One region of the Paenarthrobacter sp. NPDC089307 genome, then DNA from elsewhere that is predicted to be linked to it. Evidence: riboswitches for the same ligand, from Rfam matches in the RefSeq annotation. Region 1 holds a riboswitch; each other region holds the start of a gene.
The links. A riboswitch is a leader RNA that binds a small molecule or an ion and turns the genes downstream of it on or off. The one in region 1 is predicted to bind thiamine pyrophosphate.
Positions count from the first base shown of each region.

Region 1 (2,257 bases):
ATGGACCAGCGTGAATCAGGGGAACCGGCGAGCAGCTCCCCCACGATTCTGGCGGCCACTGGGGTGAGGAGGACGCCGTGCCGGAAGAACCCTGTGGCAATCACCAGTCCTTCCACTTCGCCGGCAGGCCCTCCGGCAGGGTTGCCTACACGGCCCAGCAACGGGGCGTTGTCGGGAGTTCCCGGCCGTGCACGGGCTGTTGCTTCCAAAAGCTCAAGTTCAGCCACAGCCGGAACAAGGACCTGCGCGTCCCGCAGGAGCTGGTAGACACCGCCGGCGGAGACTGCATTTGAGGTCGCCGACAAACCATCCTCGCGCTGCGTCGCGCCAATCACCACGGTTCCGTCTCCCCTCGGAACAATGTAGACAGGCACTCCTCGCACGATGCCCCGCACAGTGGCTGTAAGAAGCGGCTGAAGGTGGGCGGGGACCTGGAGCCGGAGGATGTCGCCGTAGACCGGACGCACAGGAAGATCCAGGCCTTCAGGCAGGCCTGCCAGCCGGGGTGCTTCCAACCCGTTGGCCACCACGGTTTCGCGGGCAAGGACAGTGCCGCCGCTTTCAAGCTCGACGCCGGAAACGCGGTCCCCTTCCCACCTCAACCCGCTCGCGGACTTCCTTACGGCAAAACCCCCGCTTGCCCCGCTGACCCACGTGGAGTCCCCGGGCGAATGCGCTCCAAGGCCCGCCAAAAGGTGCCCGGCCAACTTCCGGGGATCAACCTGGTGGTCGGCGGGGATATCAAAGGCACAGGAAATTTGGGGGCTGAGGAGCGGCTCGCGATCCCTGGCTGCCCGCAAAGACAAAGGCTCAACCGCCAGCCCCGCTGCAAGCTGGACAGTACGAAGGTCTGCGAGCGCACGGCGATCGGCGGCATCGGCACCTACGGCAAGGGTCGGCGTCGTGCGGTATCCGGAGGCCTCCCCGCCCTGGGGCAGCTCGTCCACGAACGAGGGCCACAGCCGCCAGGATTCCAGCATGAGTTCCAGGAGGTCTTCCTCCTGGTAGTGCAGCTCGCTGACGGGCGCCAGCATGCCTGCGGCCGCAAAGGTTGCACCCGTAGCGGGCGCTGGATCGATGAGGGCTACGGAGTGGCCCAGTTTCCGTGCCTGATGGGCTATGCCCAGGCCAATGACTCCGCCGCCGATGACGGCGACATCTGCATGGATGGCTTCTGCCATGTGTTTCCTTCCCTACGCCGGTACTAGCCGGATCAGGTCAAGCGGTCGGCTTTGAAGCCCTCTCAGCCGGACGGTCATAATGACGAATGTCGCGGCTCCCGCAGTACGTGCCCAGTTTAGAGGAACTACTGTGGTTTCCATGACCCAGCACGATGCCCTCGCCAGCGCCCGCCTCTACTTGTGCACTGATGCGCGCAAACGCCAAGGCGATTTCGAAGACTTTGTTGACGCCGCATTCGAAGGCGGAGTGGACATCATCCAGCTCCGGGACAAGACGATCGAAGCCGCTGAGGAATTGGAATTGCTGGCCGTCCTGCGCAGCGTCGCAGAACGGCATGGACGGCTCTGGGCGGTCAATGACCGGGCAGACATCGCCAGTGTTTCCGGGGCTCCCGTGTTCCATGTTGGCCAAAAGGACCTGCCGTTGGGGATTGCCCGGACCTTCCTCCCGCGCCCTGCAGCGATCGGGCTCTCCACCCACACGCCCGAGCAGGTAAATGCCGCCATCACCGCTTCTCCCGGCGATGGCGGACTGGACTACTTCTGTGTAGGTCCGGTCTGGGCAACCCCCACCAAACCCGGCCGCGAAGCTGTTGGAACGGGCTTGGTCACATATGCGGCAGAAGCGATCAGGCGCGCTGAAGAGACCACGGGCGGGGCCGTGGAGCTGCCGTGGTTTGCGATTGGCGGAATCGACCTCGGCAACGTCGAGCAAGTGCTGGCCGCCGGAGCGAGCCGGATCGTGGTGGTCCGTGCCATCACCGAGGCAGAAGACCCGACGGCGGCAGCCAAGTCGCTGCTCGCAGCCCTCGACGCCGCCTAACGCGGGCGGGGCCTGACGCCGGCAGGGCCTGGGGCTCCTGCTGATCCAGCCTGCTGCCCTCACGCCACCTATCGGATAGGGAAGCATCCAAGACTATCGGCCGGTTTCGGGCTACCCTGATTTTCGTGTCACATCATCGGATAGCGCCCAACGTCGACGACTCATCGGACCAGCTCGCCGCAGCCCTTGCGGCCCTGAGGACGGAGCTGGAGCTGCCTGGGGAGTATCCGGTTGAGGCCCTCCAGGAGGCGCG
Region 1 covers NZ_JBFBHE010000004.1:195,352-197,608, reverse strand. The annotation lists gene thiO (glycine oxidase ThiO) at 1-1,181, opposite strand, end outside; TPP riboswitch at 1,174-1,293, opposite strand; gene thiE (thiamine phosphate synthase) at 1,321-2,004, shown strand; gene AB0N72_RS11255 (RNB domain-containing ribonuclease) at 2,130-2,257, shown strand, end outside.

Region 2 (2,257 bases), on a different contig from region 1:
AGCGCTTCGTGGACGCGTGCCCAGATCTCGTCACGGGGCACTGCCAGGTTCTCCGCGCCGAACGCGACGTCGTCGCCTACGCGCGAGAGGACTACCTGCGTTTCCGGGTCCTGCTGCATCAGGCCGGCGCGTCCACGTTGCCCGCGGGGCGCGGCGCCGTCGATCAACAGCGATCCGGTCTCGTCCGAGTCGTCTTCCTCGTCCCCCAGCACCCCTGCGAGGGCGTGCAGGAGCGTGGACTTGCCGGCTCCCGAAGGGCCCAGCAGCAGCACGCGTTCCCCCGGTTCGATCCTGAGGTCCAGGCCCTGGGTGGCAGGCGTTGCGCGGCCGGCATGCCGCCATCCCCACCCCTCGGCGGAGATGGCGGCCGGCCGCACCGAACCGCTGTGTGTGGCAGGCATCAGTTGAAGACAGGCTCCGAGGCGGCCTTGCGGGACCCGAAGGAGCTAAGGACGCCCGTCTTGGCCAGGCCGCGCGTGGCGATCCAGGACAGTCCGCCAGCGATCACTGCGCCGGAGATCGTGCAGAACGCAATGTAGGTCAGCTTGTCGATGGCTTCGTAGGCGATGTTCCATCCCCACGGCAGGAAGGAGTCGTTGAGGCCGCAGAAGAGCCCCGCACCCGCGCCCGCGAGGAGTGACGTGGGCAGGTTGAACTTCTTGTAGCGGAAGGCCGCGAAGATGAGCTCGGCGCCGAGTCCCTGCAGGATGCCCGAGATCAACACCGTGGTGCCGTACTGCGAGCCCATGATGAGCTCGCCCGTGGCGGCCACGGCCTCACAGAAGAGGGCCGCGCCCGGCTTGCGGATAATGAGCATGCCCAGGACAGCCGGGATCATCCAGCCACCAGCGATCAGGCCGGTGAGGGGCGGATATGCCGCGTTCATGGGAATGGATACAAGCGCGGCGCCCTGGGACCAGGCCCAGAAGATCACGCCGCCGGCGATGGCGATAAGGGCTGCCACCACGATGTCTACAACTCGCCAGCCATAACTGGTCTTCTTCACGTTTACCGTGGTCATTTTCTGCCTCCTGAGGTTACAGGAGGGGAAAGTGCTCCCCGGATCCGCCTGGCTTATGCCGTCCGGATCCGGACACTCTGAGAAGCTCGACTCCCTTGCGCCGGTACTAACCGGATCAGGTTCGAGGGTCTGCGGCTGTCCGCACTCTCAGCGCCCTCGCGTCTCCTGCACGGTTGCAGGATTCGACGGCGGCGCTCCCCTGTCGTTATCAAATCTGCCCTGATGGGCTGGTTCAGTTTACACCTCCAGGTGCGAGGGTGGCGGGCGCAGGGTCATATTCGGATACCACCCATTCCGGGGTCCTTGCCGGGCTTGGCGCGCAGGCCCAGCCCGGCACTCGACCTGACAGAATGGCCTTATGACGGACCTTCACGGCTCCAACGGCCCAGCGGCCGAGCCCCGCCTTGCAGCCAGCGTGATCCTGCTCCGCGACGCCCCATCCGGGCTTGAGGCCTTTGTCCAGCACAGGGTCAGCACCATGGACTTCGCTGCCGGAATGGTGGTCTTCCCCGGCGGCCGGGTGGATACTGCGGACGAAACCGGATGGGACTACCCGTCCGAACTGCTCCGCAGCCATGCGGCAGCCTGGGCACAGAGCTCCATTGCCACTGACCCCGCCCAGGCAGAACAGAAGGCGGGGGCAGTTGTCGCGGCAGCCATACGCGAAGTGCAGGAAGAGGCCGGGCTGGACATCGAAGCCGCTGACCTGCGCCCTTGGGCCAACTGGATCACTCCTGTTGACATGCCCAAACGTTTCGACACCTACTTCTACGTAGCCAAACCCGCGCCGGATGCCCAGCCCCGCCACCAAACAACGGAAGCGTGGCAATCCTTGTGGATGCCGGTGGCAGGAATCCTCGAAGCGGAAGCCGCCGGAGAATTGAAGCTCATGCCTCCTACGTACCATCTGCTCAAGGAGATTGCAGCCTTCGATTCCGTTGAGGCTGTGTGGTCCGCCGAGCACCCGGTGGTCCCGGTACTGGCCCCGGTGGGTTCTTTAGCGGCCTTCCTCAAGGAGCGCGAAAGCCGCAGGTAGCCGGGGCAGTGCAGCTAGGCTGGGGGCATGAACCTCTTTTTCAAGCTGCTGGGTGCCGGAGTAAGCCTCGGCGCAGGCTTTGTCGGTACCAAACTCGTCAACAAGGGCTGGGAGAAGGCCACGGGGAGCAAGCCGCCCACAGGCAACGACGACATGGAAGCGAGCCTCCGCTCGGCCCTGACCTTCGCGCTGATTTCTGC
Region 2 covers NZ_JBFBHE010000007.1:72,538-74,794, reverse strand. The annotation lists gene AB0N72_RS17400 (ATP-binding cassette domain-containing protein) at 1-401, opposite strand, end outside; gene AB0N72_RS17395 (ECF transporter S component) at 401-1,021, opposite strand; TPP riboswitch at 1,096-1,232, opposite strand; gene AB0N72_RS17390 (NUDIX domain-containing protein) at 1,380-2,057, shown strand; gene AB0N72_RS17385 (DUF4235 domain-containing protein) at 2,085-2,257, shown strand, end outside.
Region 2: another riboswitch for thiamine pyrophosphate. It lies ahead of AB0N72_RS17395 (ECF transporter S component); the one in region 1 lies ahead of thiO (glycine oxidase ThiO).

Region 3 (2,257 bases), on a different contig from region 1:
ACCAGGTCGCCGAAGTGACGTCATTGGGCCTTGTCCAGATGACCCGCAAGCGCATGGGCACCGGCCTCCTTGAGGTCTTCGGCGAGCAGTGCGAGCACTGCGCAGGCCGCGGTGTCGTGACGCATGACGAGCCCGTGGAGCACCGGCGTGCCAACGTCGTGGCAGCCGAACAGCACCGGCCCCACGCCGAGGCCCAGCAGCCTACGGCCCGCACGGAGCGCAAGCGCCGCCGCGGCAAGGGCGGAGCCCAGGGAGCAGTCGAAGCGCCAGCCCAGGTACATACAGCACCGCCTGCCCCTGCAGCGCCGGCAGCTCACCCGGAAACCCAGGATCCCGCGCGCCAGGCAAAAGCTGAAGCAACAAGGGCGGCTTTGGCAACGATTGCCGCCGCGGCCCATGCTGCCCACCTGCACGACGACGAGATCCACAAGGCAGAAGAGCAGGCCCGGGCAGCCGGACAGCACGACGCCGGTACCGCGCCGGCGGCAGCCCCGGATGCCCTGCCGCACCAGGACACGGCGGCTCACGACGCCGCCATCCACGAAGCACGCTCCACTCCGGTGCTGCGTTTTGGCGGCGAAGAGGTGGCACTTCCGTTTGTGGAACACCACGACGAGCCCCAGGCAGCTGCGCCGGCCATGAGCCTGGATCGTTTGGCTGAAGCCTTCTCGCACCTTGGCGCCGCTCCGGCGGCCCAGGAGCGCGACGTTCCGGAAACGGCCTCGAACCCGGAAGCTGCCCAGGCTCCCAAGGCTGCTCCAGCATCTGCCGCCAAGGAAGAAGCCGACGTTCCTTCAGCGTCGCGTGGCCGGCGGGGGCGCCGGAACCGCAGCGCTAGCAGGGCCCAGGGTGCGGCCAACGAGACCATCGTTGAGCACCACAACGAGGCTGCCACGGCCTCAAGGGGTTCAGCCCACGAATCCAAGGCGCCGGTGGAGCCGGCCAGGAAAGCAGCATCGAACGAACCGATTATTCTGGGCGTCGGCGTTCCGGCTTCCGAACTCTAATCGTCCATAGCGGTTTCGAGGGCCCTGTAATATCCGCTCGCAGCGGGAATTGCAGGGCCCTTTGCCGTGCGCTGTTGCGTTAGGCTGGGGGACTGACACGGGGTGCCAGGCATTGGGCCAGGCTGAGATCCAAACCCGTTGAACCTGTCCGGTTAGCACCGGCGAAGGGATGTCCTCATGGCCGCATTGTCACATTCTTCCGTGTATCCGTTGGTGACGGACCGCAGGCAGACCCCACGAGTACTGAGCATCGCCGGCTCGGACCCTTCAGGGGGAGCCGGGATCCAGGCTGACCTGAAGAGCATCGCCGCCCATGGCGGATATGGCATGGCTGCCATAACTGCTTTGACGGCCCAGAACACCCAGGGTGTCAGCGCAGTGCACGTACCGCCGGTAGAGTTCCTGCGGCAACAGTTGGACGCGATCAGCAGCGACATTGCCATCGATGCCGTAAAGATCGGAATGCTTGGCGATGCTGAAGTGATCAGCGAGGTCCGCAGGTGGCTCCTCGAGGCGCGTCCCGCCGTCGTGGTCCTTGACCCGGTGATGGTGGCAACCAGCGGCGACCGCCTCCTGACGGAGTCCGCCGTGGAAGTATTGCGCTCGGTGCTGCCCTTGGCGGACCTCATTACTCCCAATCTTCCCGAGCTGGCCATCCTGCTGGGCGAGCCGGAGGCCGCCGACTGGGCGTCAGCACTGGACCAAGGCAAGCGACTGGCCGGCGAATGTGGGAACACGGTACTGGTGAAGGGAGGGCATCTCCCCGGCGCCGAATGCCCTGACGCGCTGATTAACACCAGCGGGTTGCTGCAACAGGACATCGTGGAGGTCGGGGGTCCCAGGATAGAGACCAGGAACAGCCATGGCACGGGGTGCTCGTTGTCGTCAGCGCTGGCCACTGTCCAAGCACGCACAGGTGACTGGGAGGCCTCGCTGCGCGAGGTAAAGCCATGGCTCCTTCAAGCCCTGCGGGATTCAGCAGCACTGGAAGTGGGCCAAGGCAACGGGCCTGTGGACCACTTCCACCACCACCGCGTCCTCAGGCCCGGCGCTTTCGCGGCCACCTTGTGGAATGAAGCCGGCCCGGAGCTCGGAAGAATCCACGAACTCAACTTCATCAAGGAGCTGCAGTCGGGGGAGCTGCCGGAACCTGCGTTCAGCTACTACCTTGCGCAGGACGCCATCTATTTGAATGGCTATTCCCGGGTGCTCGCCAGGGCCGGTGCCTTGGCGCCCACAGAGGAGGAGCA
Region 3 covers NZ_JBFBHE010000001.1:794,788-797,044, reverse strand. The annotation lists gene AB0N72_RS03650 (Rne/Rng family ribonuclease) at 1-1,007, shown strand, start outside; TPP riboswitch at 1,096-1,194, shown strand; gene thiD (bifunctional hydroxymethylpyrimidine kinase/phosphomethylpyrimidine kinase) at 1,185-2,257, shown strand, end outside.
Region 3: another riboswitch for thiamine pyrophosphate. It lies ahead of thiD (bifunctional hydroxymethylpyrimidine kinase/phosphomethylpyrimidine kinase); the one in region 1 lies ahead of thiO (glycine oxidase ThiO).